2 regions of the Limnobacter sp. G6BE5S genome follow, and region 2 is predicted to be linked to the other one. Evidence: predicted binding sites of a transcription regulator. Region 2 holds the regulator's gene; the other holds the start of a gene.
What was found. The regulator LexA, encoded in region 2, represses DNA repair genes until DNA is damaged. The targets are predictions, from matches to a motif close to ACTGTATNNNNATACAGT.

Region 1: ACVL1J_RS13645 (LexA family protein) is a predicted target of LexA. The motif match lies at 1,604-1,621, and genes of this name have one in related genera.

What each region holds. Positions count from the first base shown of each region.
Region 1 covers NZ_JBZFLM010000007.1:131,756-139,054, forward strand. Annotated here, with positions in the region: gene ACVL1J_RS13635 (hypothetical protein) at 1-324, opposite strand, end outside; gene ACVL1J_RS13640 (MobA/MobL family protein) at 562-1,422, shown strand; gene ACVL1J_RS13645 (LexA family protein) at 1,643-2,128, shown strand; gene ACVL1J_RS13650 (Y-family DNA polymerase) at 2,112-3,407, shown strand; gene ACVL1J_RS13655 (ATP-binding protein) at 3,651-7,299, shown strand, end outside.
Region 2 covers NZ_JBZFLM010000004.1:219,332-226,630, forward strand. Annotated here, with positions in the region: gene ACVL1J_RS09010 (error-prone DNA polymerase) at 1-2,410, opposite strand, end outside; gene ACVL1J_RS09015 (DNA polymerase Y subunit UmuC family protein) at 2,407-3,780, opposite strand; gene imuA (translesion DNA synthesis-associated protein ImuA) at 3,704-4,453, opposite strand; gene lexA (transcriptional repressor LexA) at 4,493-5,155, opposite strand; gene yaaA (peroxide stress protein YaaA) at 5,455-6,225, shown strand; gene surE (5'/3'-nucleotidase SurE) at 6,228-6,989, shown strand; gene ACVL1J_RS09040 (protein-L-isoaspartate(D-aspartate) O-methyltransferase) at 6,999-7,299, shown strand, end outside.

The sequences.
Region 1 (7,299 bases), on a different contig from region 2:
TTCCGTTGCAAAACTGGGTCTGTTTTTATTTGCAACCTTTGGCTCCATGCTTTTGGGCTTGACCTCTTCGTGCTTTTGCCCACTCGAAGCCTTCTCGCCCCGTGGCATGCGCTCCCTTTTGTCGATGGTGACGCCGAATAATGCCTTGTCAATGTCTGTCCGCAACCAAGCAAGGAACTCTTGGCTTGCTTCAACATTCGGCATGTGCTCGCGTACGAACTCGCCCACTTTTTGAGTTTTTCTTGTCTCTTCGATACGTGCTTTTTTAATTAAGAGAATTTGTTTGCGTTCAATTTCAGCAAGTCGTTGTTGTGCTGTTCGCATTTTTTTCCTTCTTTAGTTATGGCTTTGAGCACTAAATTTAGAACACAGTGCTTTTGAGGTAAACGAATTACTAGGTTAAAAAAGCAGTGAGATTTATTCTTGAGAACAAGTTGAAGAACGCAACCATGCAAAACATGCAGTGATCTGTTGTTCTGAAATATTTCTTGATCTGAACGTACGCGACCACACCAATTTGCTCTTGTTTCAGATACGCAAACTACCTTTTGGAGTATTAACGTGAAGAACTTTAAGTGCCAAATAAATGTTGTTTCAAGGTCTGACGGGGCTTCGATTGTGCAGCGCTCAGCCTATCGAGCAGGTCAAAAAATCACCGATGCGGAAACAGGGAAGACTTACGATTATTCGCATCGAAAAGATGTTTGCTTCAGTTACATAACGGCCCCAAAGAATTCCCCGGGTTGGGCTTTGTACCCAGAAAAAGTGTGGAACGCAGCAGCCAAGGCAGACACGCGAAAAAATAGCCGCTTGGCCCGTGAGCTTATGATTTCTTTGCCCGCAGAATTTTCCTATGAAGAACGTGCTCTATTGGTTGCGGAAATTGCGCACTACCTGGTTAAGCAATACAAGGTGGTTGTTCAAGCGGACATTCATGAGCCAAAGATTTTTTCGGCGGAGGAGCTTTTCAAACTCAAAGGGCAGCACGCAGTACCCATGCAAAGTGCACCCGGATTTTTTCATAACCAAAATTGGCACACGCACATTTTATTTTCAACAAGAGAAATGACCCCACGCGGGTTTGACAAAAAAACAAGGGTTCTAGACGATGGCAGAACCGGCCGAGTCGAGATCGAGAAGATCAGAACGGAGGTGGCAAATATGATCAATGCGAAGGCTAGGGAGGCAGGAATTGACCTGTTCATGCATTCGAAGTCGGCGAGGCGTCGTGGATCACCTGAGATTCCAACGATTCCACTGGGGCAAAAGGGGCATTGGGCGACTAAGCGCGGCCTACCAAACGCAACCGCTGAATTGAACCAGCGAATTGCTGAGCACAATCGTACATTGACCGAAGCCGACTTCGACGAGTTTCTCAAGCAGCCAGAATTCACAAAACCAAGCCTAGGAATGAGCATGTAACCTGCCGCTCATTTTGCGCAGATGAGCTACTCTTGGCGGCACTTCTGGGCAAGATGTTGCACACGTGATTAAAGATAAATTAAGTTGCTATTCGAGTATTGCAGTCTTGGAATTGAAGAGTTGCTAAGGATTTTGGGGTGCTTTTAGATGGGCATTGAATAAATTTTGACCGTGACGGTATACTGATTATATATACAGTAAATATAATGTGAGTTTCGTAATGGCCAAAAATTCTTCAAGCCCTGTATTCAAGCATTCTATCGGCACCTTGTCACAGTCCCCAGGTTCAATTGTTCAAGGGGCGAAAAGTCATAGGATGCGCTTGGTGTTGCACAGTCTGTCTGCCGGGTTTCCTTCGCCTGCGGCTGATTATGCGGAAGATGGGTTGGACCTGAACGATTACTTGGTTCGCAACAAACCTGCTTCCTTCATGTTCACCGTGAAAGGTGATTCAATGATTAATGCAGGCATTGTGGAAGGCGACAAGGTGATTGTTGACCGATCAGTGAACCCCAAAAGCAAAGACATCGTGGTGGCGGTGGTAAATGGTGAGTACACCATCAAGCGGCTTTATAAAACTGCTTCGAAAGTGGAATTGCGGCCAGAAAACCCGAACTACCAACCCATTGTATTTAAAGAGGGTAGCGAGCTGGAGATTTGGGGTGTGGTTGTGGGAGTAGCGCGCCGCTATGGTACCCAAAGCTGACCCAGTTTTTGCGCTGGTTGATGTAAATAATTTTTATGTGTCTTGCGAGCGGGTTTTTAACCCCAAGCTTGAAGGCGTGCCCATGGTGGTGCTGTCCAATAACGACGGCTGTGCTGTTGCCCGCAGTGCCGAGGCCAAAGCCCTCGGCGTAAAAATGGGCGAACCCTGGCACAAGTTAAAAGACCTTGCTAAACAACATGGAATTTTGGCGTATTCATCGAACTACACCCTGTATGGCGACATGAGCCAACGGGCGGTGGATGTGCTTTCTACCTTTTGCCCGGACACCGAAGTGTACAGCGTTGATGAAAGTTTTCTGCAAATTGAATCGGTACTGAAGCTTTACCTATCGGCCACAGCCATGGGGCAACAAATGCGCGAGCGTATGCGCCAATGGTTGGGCTTGCCTGTGTGTGTGGGCATTGGCCCCACCAAAACCCTGGCCAAGTTGGCCAACCACATGGCCAAGAAAATGCCGCATTTCAATGGCGTGTGCGACCTGCATGACATTCCACGACCCGAGCGCGTGAAACTGATGGCCGCAATTGATGTGGGCGAAGTGTGGGGAGTAGGGCGGCGCGTGGCTGCGCGTTTGAATGACATGGGCATTTACACGGTGCTTGATCTTCGCAACGCCAAGCCTGCTGAAATTCGCAAACACTTCAATGTGGTGATGGAACGAACCTGCCAAGAACTGCGGGGCCTGCCGTGCCTGGAACTGGAAGATGTTGCACCGGACAAGCAGCAAATTATGAGTTCGAAAAGTTTTGGGCAACCCGTTACCGAGGTTGCGCATTTGTGTGAAGCCATTTCCGCTTATGTAGAAAGGGCGGCCCAGAAACTGCGTGCACAGCAATCACTGGCGGGTGGTTTGTATGTGTTTCTTCGTACCAATCCGTTTGATCCGAGGGCTGCGCAATACAGTGCCAATCACCATGTGTCGTTCGGGATTCCAACTGACGACACACGATTGATTTCAGACCTTGCTGTGCAGGTGATTAAGCATTTGTTCAAGCCTGGCTTTGTGTACAAAAAAGTGGGTGTGATGTTAACGGGCTTAACTGAAAAAGCGAGTTATCAGCATGATCTGTTTGCGGATACAGCAGGGCAGGAAAAGTCTGCAAAACTGATGAAAGCACTGGATGAAATCAATGTCAGGTTTGGACGAGATTCCTTGATTACAGCTTCTAGCGGATTCGACAGAACTTGGGCGATGAGGTGTGGGAACAGAAGCCCGAAGTACACGACATGTTGGGGTGAGACGCCGATCACGAGTTGAGCGCTTTTCGGCCTTAGTGGACTCACCTTTGCAATCCAAGACGTCCGATAACAGTTATTTTCGAGTCAATTACCATCGACTTTGCCAATAACCGTTTCTATCGGGTCGGTCCAAGCTTCATTTTAGAACGCTGTTCAGTGATTCAGCAGGATGTATCTTATATGGTTAAATGCCTTAGGTTATGCCAAAGCAGGTTTTCCCCGGTTTGCGTCAACTACCGAATTCAATTCTATCGTTCCGAATATGCCCAAGAAAAAGAATCGATCCACTGATGGGACTCCCGTAGCGGCACCGGCGGAAGGTGAACGCAGAGCAATCCGTGGCTATGTCGGCCAATATGAGCAGGCTGGCGCTGCAATCTACTCAGCGCTGGAGCGCGACGAGTTGCTGTGGATCGGCGTCGCCGACCGAAACGCGGGCATTGCCGACGACCTGGTACTCGGCTTCGATCGCTTGGTGGTCGGCCACCAGTTCAAGACTTCCAAGTTCCCTAGCACCTTCACTGTTGAGACCCTGTTTACTGGCGCCAACGGCCTATTGAAGCCCCTGGTTCATGCTTGGCAATGCCTAAGCAAGGACAACCCGGGAAGCCAGGTCGAGATTCGCCTGGTTGTCAATGACTTTCCGTCGATCACTGACAAGCCAGGCGACGGCACGCCGCCCCACAGCGCGGCATTTCTTGAAGAGCTCCAGCAGCATCGGAGTCGGCCGATAGCCGATTGGTGCACGCCAAAATGGAGTCGCCTGATCGACAACCTTCGCAGTAAAGCTGGCCTAGGCGCTGACGACTTCGAAAAGTTCTTGCACAGCCTTCGTGTGGTGTACGGAGCTGCGGCCGACTTCATCCAGTCGCACAAGCTAAACGCGGAGCAGGCCCGACAGGCATCCGAGATTGCCAGCGTACTGCCCAAGCTGGTCGCCGATGTACGCGACAAGGACAGGTGGACGCGTGACGAGCTGCTTCGTGAGCTTGGCTGGCGCGATCCCGCCAAGACGTTGCTTATTCATCGGTTCCCGGTAGGCGCCTATGTCCAGCGCAACCGCGACACTGAGGTCAAGCTGCTGGCCGCGCTGCATGCCGTAGACCAGGGCTACGTCTCACTCATAGGACCACCTGGCTCAGGGAAATCAACCCTCCTGCAGGTTGCGCTGGCCACTGAAGCAAATGTCCGGCTCGTTCGCTACTTGGCGTACGTGCCAGGCGCTGCTCAAGGCGTTGGTCGCGGGGAGGCTGACAACTTCCTGATCGACGTCGGCACGCAGCTGCGCAACAGCGGTTTGGTTGGACTTCGTCTCCGCGATGACTCGCTGCATGAGCGCCGCGAACAATTCGGAGTCTTGGTGCGGCAGGCTGGCGAACGCTTCAACCGCGATGGGATACGAACAATCATCGTCGTCGACGGGCTCGACCATGTGCCTCGCGAGGAGAGGCCGACCAATTCGCTTCTGGGCGAGTTGCCTCTTCCCGCGGCTATCCCTAACGGGGTTGTGTTCGTGCTCGGCACGCAGCGGCTGGATCTTGCTAATCTGAAGCCGGCCGTAAAAGAGCAAGCGGAGAAGAGCGAGCGACAGGTTCTCATGGGGCGTCTCGGCCGCGAGGAGATCGCCCGGATGGCAGATGCGCTCGGCCTGCCTGCCGAGATTCCTAGATTGGACCTGAGCAATCTCACGCAGGGCCACCCGCTGGCAACGCGCTACTTGATTCAGGCGCTGTTACACGCCGACGAAGCCAGCCGCAAGCACCTTCTCAGTGGCGGGATGCCGTTCGAAGGTGACATTGAGACCGTTTACACCGCTGCCTGGCGCGAAATCGCAAGCGACAGTGATGCCATGGACGTACTGGGCTTCATCGCCCGGGCCGAAGCGCCAATGGATCTGCGGCTGCTGGCAACGGTGGTCAAGGAGTCCGCGATTGAGCGCGCCCTGTTCGTTGCACGGCACCTGCTCCGCAATTCACTCCATGGATGGAGCGTCTTCCACAACAGCTTCAGGCTATTCGTCATCGCTCAACCGCGAACCCGCCTCGGAAGCGTCGACGCCGAATACTCTCAGCGCGTGTACCGTGACCTCGCCGAGCTGGCGAAGAACGCGCCGCACGACTCGGCTCAGCGGTGGCTTGAGCTTCGCTACCGCGCCCGTGCCGGCGACGGTGCCGATGTACTTGCGCTGGCGATGCCCGCTCGCTTCAGACAGCAAATGGCTAATGGGCGTTCTATCGCAGAGATCCATGCCGACATCCGGCTGGCTCTGCTGGCAGTGCGTGGAACGCATGATGCGACCGCCTTCACGCGGCTGCTGCTATGTCGTGACGAAGTGGGCCGGCGCGAAACAGCCCTTGAATATGCCGAGCAGTTGCCGCTGGCGATGCTGGCGGTCGGGGATATTGATTCAGCGCTCTCTTTCGTGCAGTCCTTCCCCAGCCAGGGCTATGAGGTTGTCGATGTCCTGTTGGCGCGAGGCGACTTCGAGCGAGCAAGGGAGCTGTTTGAAAGCCTTGAGCCACTAGCGCAGCTCCATACGTCCAAGTTCCAGAACCACGGGAACGACTACAACATCAAGGAATTCGAAAGATGGGCAAGGCGCGCCGTCCACTTCCGAGATACCGAGCAGATCCGAACAGCAATTGACCACCTCGTCGCAGAGGGGCTACGCCAGCCCGAAACGGTGGATCCAGAAACTAGCGTCGCGCTGCGCCAGCATTTGAGGAGGGAAGCAGCCGAGGCACTGCTTCTTCAGAAGGTTGGAGCCGATCCGCAAGAAATCTGTAGCAAGCTCGAGGTAGCCGACGAAGATAAGCCGTCCGTGATGGTTTACGCAGGGCTTATGGCTAGCCGGCGTGGCGACGTTGCGCAAGCGATTACCCTTTTTGATTTTGCCGCCGCCCTTCCTGGTTTCGGAGACGTACCCAACGGCTACCGCCGCCGGATAGCACTGATTGCATTCGAAGTTAACCGTCGTGATCTAGCCGAGGCCCTGTTCGACAAGCTGGTTGCACCGATGATCTCCATGTGCGATGACGAGACAGACCTAGCTGGGCTGGGTGATCTGGTCGGCGCGGTGATGCATCACGCGAGGCTTTGCACCCTTCTCAATAAGCCGCTGCCGAGCGCGACACCGTCGAAGCACACGTTCCTTCATCCGGTCCAGCAGCACGCCTCGGCGATAGGCGTGCTGCTAGGTCGCGTCGCCGTCGACAACGCGACCGTGCCGGTTGGCAGCATCCAGGAAGAAGCTCGCGTTGCCCTTGGGTACATCCTGCGTTTGAAATCACAAGGCGGCAGCGAGTCATATCTCATTCAGCAGGCCTTCAAAGCAGTCCCCGTGCTCGCGCAAGCGCTGCTGAGGCTTGGCGCAAAGTGTGGCGAAGATGAGTACCGCGCAGTACTTCGAGAAATTGACGCAGCCATCGCCGCATCGACGCTGGGGGGGACTACGTACCTGCGACGCAGATTGGCCGTCGATGCGTATCGGGTTGACGGCGACAGGGGGGCGGCCGTCGAGCGGCTCAACGCCCTCGTGGCGGAGCTTCAAGAGAGTACGCCAAGCGAGCATATCGACGGGTTGGCGGATCTGGCCATCGCGTTAGCTGCGGTCGGGGGAGTAGCGCGGGCGAAACAATTGCTGGCGACGGTCCCCGAGCAATGCCTTGGCTACGCGCTGGCACCCAAAAAGGATCCGCAGTACGTAATCTGGCGAGACATCCTGGTCCTTGCGAACGCTGCGGACCCGGAGAATCGTGTCAAGCGGATCTCAAACTTGATGCGTCAAGTCGGTGGCATGATCGAAACGGAAGGCTCGTCGGCCGCACATCGCCTGACTATGTCGCTCATTGAGGAAGCGATGCTGGTCAGACCTCGCTTCGGCTTCGAGGTATCAAAGACACTGGGGGATT
Region 2 (7,299 bases):
AACTGTCCAGCCGGGTTTCCAGCCGGGTTTCAAACGCACTGCATTGCACATCCACGGGCAATACTTTCACCCCGTGCCTTTGCGCATCCTGAATCAGTTGCGAAGGTGCATAAAAACCCATGGGTTGAGCGTTGAGCAAGCCACACAAAAATGCATCCGGGTGGTGGCATTTCAGCCAGGCCGACGCATACACCAGCATCGCGAAACTGGCTGCATGGCTTTCCGGAAAGCCATATTCGCCAAAGCCTTCCATTTGCCTGAAAATACTTTCGGCAAACTCGCGGGTGTAGCCGCGTTCTACCATGCCACCCACCACACGTTCATAGAAATGGTGCAGGCCACCCTTGCGCTTCCAGGCTGCCATGCCGCGGCGCAGCGCATCGGCCTCGCCCGGTGTAAAGCCTGCAGCCAAAATGGCCACCTGCATCACTTGTTCCTGAAAAATTGGCACACCCTCGGTGCGACCCAGTGCCTCTTTCAAGGCATCCGAGGGGTAGTTCACTGCCTCCAGGCCTTGCCTGCGTTTTAAGAACGGGTGAACCATGCCGCCTTGAATGGGGCCGGGTCGCACAATGGCCACCTGAATTACCAGGTCGTAATATTCGCGGGGTTGCAGGCGTGGCAGCATGCCCATTTGTGCGCGGCTTTCTATTTGAAACACACCCACAGTGTCGGCCTTGCACATCATGTCGTAAGCTGCGCGGTCTTCAGGCGGTATGGCTTGCAGGGTTTGGGGGGCGCCCCGCTTTTTGTGCAGTTCGTCCAGTGTCATGCGGATGGCGCTCAGCATTCCCAGCGCCAATACATCCACTTTCATCAGGCCCATGGCATCCAGGTCGTCTTTGTCCCACTGAATCACACTGCGGTCTGGCATGGATGCATTTTCAACCGGCACCAGTTCAGTCAGGCTGTCGCGCGCAATCACAAAGCCACCTGTGTGTTGCGACAAATGCCGCGGAAAACCCAATAGTTCATCAGCCAAATGCACGCAATGTTGAATCGTGGTTTGACGCACATCAATTCCCGCCTGCACCATGTGGTCGACACGCATGCTGCGGCTGTAACCGCCATCTTGTGACTTGGCCAATTGCTCAATCACGTCAGTGGCCAATCCCAGTGCTTTTCCCACATCTCGCAGTGCCGAGCGGGGCCGGTACACCACTACACTGGCGGCCAATGCGGCCCGGTCACGACCATATTTTTTGTATATGTATTGAATCACTTCTTCGCGGCGTGTGTGTTCAAAGTCCACGTCGATGTCGGGTGGCTCGTTGCGTTCGCGGCTAATAAAACGCTCAAACAGCACCGCCATTTTGTCGGGGTTTACTTCAGTAATGTGCAGGCAATAACACACCACGGAATTGGCGGCAGATCCACGTCCCTGGCACAAAATATTGCGCGAACGCGCAAAGCGAACAATGTCGTGAACGGTTAAAAAGTAAGCCTCAAATTTCAGTTCTTCAATCAGCGTCAATTCATGTTCAATCTGTTTTCGAACTTTTGCGGGTACTGCGTTGCTGTAGCGCTGCATCGCACCTTGCTCTACAAGCAGGCGCAAGTACTCTGTGGGCTCCAGGCCTTCGGGGCTGATTTCACGGGGGTACTGGTAGCGCAATTCATCGAGCGAAAACACACATTGCGCCGCCAGTGTCGTGGTTTGCTCAAGCAAGGTGTGCGGGTAAGTTTGGGCAAGTACCTGCAAGGGTTGCAGGCAACGTTGCGCATTCGTTTCCAGAAAGGGTCTGGCCTCGTTCAGGCTGCAGTTCAGCCGAATGGCAGTGAGCACATCGTGCAGGTTTTTTCGTTCGCTTGAATGCATCACAGGCAAATTGCTGGCCATTAATTCGACATGGTGCAAGTGGGCCAAAGTTTGCAAGTGCAGCAACCATGCTTTGTCAAACCCCCTGTGCTGCAAATTGCACACCAAGTGCATTCGGCCAGTGAAGCGTTTGGCGCACCAACTTAGCAGTGCAGCCAAGTTTTCTTTGTTGCGCTCATCGGGTAGCAGCAATAAATGCAGTCCGGGTGGAATGTCGGCAAGGTCTTCGCGGGTAAACAGGTAATCGCCTTTGAATGCACGGCTGCGTGCCTGTGTAATCAGCCGGCACAAGTGGGTGTAACCCGTTTTATTTTTCACAACCAGGGCAATGCGCTGGCCAGCAAATTGACTGCTGTGTGCAAACAGAAATTGCGCACCCACCAGCAGTTGTATGCCGCTTTCTTTGGCGGCCTGGTGTGCGCGAACAATGCCCGCAAGCGAACATTCATCGGCAATGCCAATGGCGCTGTAACCCAGTAGTTTCGCCTGTTGAACCAGTTCTTCGGGGTGCGATGCACTTTTTAAAAAACTGAAATTGCTCAATGCCAGTGGTTCCGCAAAGCGGATCGGATTTTCCATGGTTTTAGTCATGCAAAGTAACCGTGTAAAAACCAGCGTGTGTTGTCTTCAAGCAGGTCTTGGTACAGCCACACCAAACTCGAGTTGCTGTCGCGTGCGCAATAGTAATCGCGCTTGCAAGGTTGGGCATCCCACCAGCCAAACTCAACACGCTCAGGGCCACTGAGCAACTGCCAAGGGCCACCGGCTTGCCAGCTTGGGGTTTTACCTTGCAAGGGTTTGGGCTGTGGCAACAACCACAAAGGCCTTGGCGCACTGCAGGGCAAGGTGGCGTTGTTCAGTTCAGGGGTGTGTGTTTTATCGCCTTTTTTAAAGGCAATACTTGAATTTTTAATTAAGGGGACAGGCTGCAACACAACGCTGTATTCCGGTCTTGGGTCGCTTTCAGTGGCTGCAAACAACACGGTTTGTTCGCCCAGGCGCGCGCGCAGAACATCGCAGGTATTGTCCCAATTGTGCAAGCTTTTCCCTGGATCGGGTAAAAAACTGGTGTTTATATTGGGCAGCAATTCACTGTGCGCGCACTGTACCCGCAGGTTGCGTATGTCATCTTCAAATTGCATTCGCCCCAGTTGGTGGTGCAGCAGCCGTTTCCAGGTATCAAGGCAGTCGGTGGGCTGCGCACTTCGAAGGCGCAAAATTTCTTCACCATGCGCATGCTTGAAGGACCACTGCAATTCACGTGCACCATGTTTTTGCTGCTTTAACCAGCGGCACACTGCTTGAAGCAGGGTTTGTGCGTGGTGCTCAATCAGGTCTAGCCTGTCGCTGTGAAACGGCAATTCCGTTTCTTGTTCAAAGGTGTTGGCAGGTGTGTGGCTAACCGCGCCTGGTGCCAATTTGTTTTGAACGCCAAAGCCTGAATCAAGTTCTGCCAGTGCCTGCGCGCCAAAGCGTTTTAAAAACCCGTCGCGCGGCAAACGCCACAAATCACCAATGCGATTAAAGCCGCATTGTTGCCAGGTGGTTTGTAACTTTAAATCGCAATCCAGTGCATGTGTTGGCAGGGACAACAAGCTGTTGTCATTGAAACTCAGCATGGCCAGAAAGTCACTTTCAGTGTGCGCAGGCGCACATTTACCAAGCCACCAAGCCCCAGTGGCGGTGTGGTGGTTGGCCAGTTGCAGTTCACCAGGAAACTCTTCTGCGCTTTGCCACAATTGCGAAAGCAAAGCCTGTGCACCACCAAACAGCCTGAAGCTGCTGTGCACTTCAACCAACCACCCCGCATATTCATGGTGTTGGTCTTGTCGCCAACACACCATCGGGCTGTAATGTGCTGCCAATTCAAACAGTGAATTGGCGTCAAACTGAGGTGTAGTTTCCTGTGGCTTGCAGGGTTGTTTGAAAGTTTGTTTGTAACTCAGGGCGATCCAGCGCACGAACAAGCTCCTGTGAGTGCGGGGTGTCGGGTAAAGCACCTTGCGGTTTGGGTAAATCAATCAATACTGCTTGTTCCAGCACAGGGCCCCTGCGTTTGATCAAATGCACGCGCAAGCTGTTGGGGCTTTGCGCGGTCAGGCACAAACGCAGCGAAGCCGGGGAGGGCTGAATTTGTGCCCGAATAGGGCGAAATACAAAACTTAAACCTTGTGAGCGTGTGGCCTGGTATTGCAAGCGGCGTAATACGGTGGGGCTGCACAATGCTTTTTCCTCGGGTAACCACATGAAAAGCGCACCAAATGAATCGCTTTGAAGTACTTGTTCAATCGCCCAAAGCCGATCTTGAGGTTTGTCGGTTTGAATTAAATGGACTTGGTTTAAAGCCACACCGAACTGTTCAAATACGGGTGTAAGTGGAAGCAGTGGCGCGCCAATCAGCACCAGTTTTTTTTGTTCTAGCGAAAGCTTGCGTAACACGGGGATCAGAAAGCGAAGCTCGCCGATGCCGTGGTGTTTCAACAGCAGTTCAATCAGGTTTCGGGTGGGCCAGCCACCCCCTGGCAATTGTTGATCCAGGGCAGCAAAGCCGCTAGGTATGCGTACGCTGGTGTTGCTGGCTAGCTGATGGGCGCGCCAAACGCCAGGGTGAATGTTGGCAAGATCAGACGACACAACAACCCCCGACATTGCTCTTGGTGCAATGACTGCTTTTTAGTGCAACTGGCCCTGGCGGATCAAACCAACAGCCAAACCTTCAATTGCGAATGTTTCTGTTCGCAAGTCGACTTCAATGGGGGCGAAATCGCTGTTTTCAGCTTGCAGCTCAACCACATGGCCTTTCTGAAAAAAACGTTTCACGGTGACATCGTCGTTCACACGCGCAACCACCACCTGACCTGCGCGTGCGGTGCTTGCTTTTTTTACTGCCAACAAGTCGCCATCCATAATTCCGATGTCTTTCATGGACATGCCACGTACTTTCAGCAGGTAATCGGGCTTGTCGGGAAAGAGCGATGGATCAACCGGAATTTGTTTTTCCACGTGTTCTTGCGCAAGAATCGGGCTGCCTGCTGCAACACGGCCAATTAGCGGCAGTTGCATGAAATGCTCGAATGCACGTTCGGCTGCCTTGCTGGCGGTTTCTTCCAAACCTTCAGCATATTCACCCAGCAGGCGAATGCCGCGCGAGGTGCTGGCATCGAGCGCGATGACGTTTTTCTTGGCCAAAGCCTGTAAGTGATCTTCTGCCGCGTTGGCAGAGCGAAAGCCCAATTGCCGTGCAATTTCAGCACGGGTTGGGGGGCGGCCAAATTGCGCGATTTGATCGCGAATCAGATCCAGAATTTCTTGTTGACGAGCAGTTAAACCTTTCATGGCACCAATCTCGAATTGACATGCTGTGATTATATACAGTAAATCAAAACTTGCCAACACATTTGCTTGAATCCATTTGTGCATATGACAGGTAATACATTCATCTTCGGGAGAGACAGCCTGGGAGACACGGCCAGAAGCGGAGCGACAATGTCGCATCCGCGGCCAACCTCAAAAAAACCAGTGTCTCGCATACCTTGTCTTGGGTATTTTTCCCGGCTTCACACCACCCTGTCCCTGAATCACCTGCCAGATCCTGCGATAATAAACCCGTAGTAACAACCAGGTGATGCATGTCCATGCTTGTAGTTCTTTCTCCCGCAAAATCGCTCGATTACGAAACACCCTTGTCCGTTTCAACCAGCACGCAGCCCCAATTTGTTGAGCAGGCAGCCGAGTTGGTGAACATTCTTCGCCCTATGAGTCCGGCTGATATTTCCAAACTCATGTCAGTTTCTGACAAGTTGGGGGTGCTTAACGCAACGCGTTACAGCGAATGGTCAACCAAGTTCACCAAGAAAAATTCGCGGCCTGCATTGCTGGCGTTCAATGGCGATGTGTATGATGGTTTTGATGCCAAAACCCTGGACGAAGATGGACTGGCCTTTGCCCAAAAGCATGTGCGTATTTTGTCGGGTTTGTACGGCATTCTTCGCCCGCTCGATTTAATGCAACCTTATCGGCTTGAAATGGGCACCAAGCTGCCCAATTCGGCAGGCAGAGATTTGTACGCATACTGGAAGCAAACTGTGGCGCCCGCTTTGAACAAAGAGCTCGGCAAAAAAGACCCGGTGCTGGTGAACCTGGCTTCGGATGAATATTTCAAGTCGGTCGATACCAAGGCTTTGAATGCACGTGTGGTACAGCCTGCCTTTCAAGACTATAAAAATGGTCAGTACAAAATCATTAGCTTCTTTGCAAAAAAGGCCCGCGGCCTGATGGCCCGTCACATTGTTGATCAACGCATCACTGATGTAGAGCAACTGAAAAAATTCAAGGTCGCCGGTTATTCTTTTGCAGCCAAAGAATCCACTGAAAACACTTGGGTGTTTCGCCGCAAGGAAGCCTGATTTTGACCATTCCCCATATTTTAATCAGCAACGACGATGGCTACAGCGCCCCTGGCATTCTGGCCCTGCATGGTGCCTTGCTAGAACGATTCGGCAACACAGTTCACCTGGAAGTCATGGCGCCCGAACAAGACCGATCAGGTGTATCAAACGCCCTTACGCTTGATCGCCCGCTTACTGTGCGCAAAGCGGCCAACGGTTTTCGCTATGTGAATGGCACCCCCACCGATTGCGTGCATGTGGCAGTAACAGGTTTGCTGGAACGCCGCCCCGATCTTGTCGTTTCCGGTATCAACAACGGTGCCAATATGGGCGACGACACCATTTACTCGGGCACCGTGGCCGCAGCCATGGAAGGCTTCCAGTGTGGTCTGCCTGCCATTGCTTTTTCGCTGGCCGGCAAGGGTTATGCGCACCTGGACAGCGCGGCCCGTGTTGCTGCTGAAATCGTGGACCGTTTTCTGAACAATCCACTGGGGCTTGAACACTGCTTGCTGAATGTGAATATTCCTCCCATTCCTTACGACGACATGCAGGGCTATGAATGCACCCGCTTGGGCAAACGGCACCATGCTGAACCAGTTATTCCAACCCAGAATCCCAAAGATGAAACCGTTTACTGGATTGGCCCACCCGGTGGCGCGAAAGATGCTGGCCCTGGAACCGATTTTTATGCGGTGAAGCAGGGTAAAATTTCAATCAGCCCATTGAAGGCTGATTTGACTGACCTTGAACAAATGAAAACCCTGGCCGATTGGCTGTAAAACAAAAAAATGGATCAAAAGCCTCGCTTCAAGCCAGCACCTGCGCTGATTACCCAGTCTGCGCGCAAACTGGATCGCATACCGGAACGCCTCGGTGGGTCAAGCCTGACCTCTGAGCGCGCACGCGGGCATCTGGTTCAAAAGCTTAAAACATTGGGCATCACGAACCAGCGTGTGCTGGATGTGATTGGCACAGTACCGCGCCACCTTTTTGTGGATGAAGCTTTTGCTTCGCGGGCCTATGAAGATGCAGCACTACCGATTGGTCACCAACAAACCATTTCGCGCCCGTTCACCGTGGCGCGTTTTG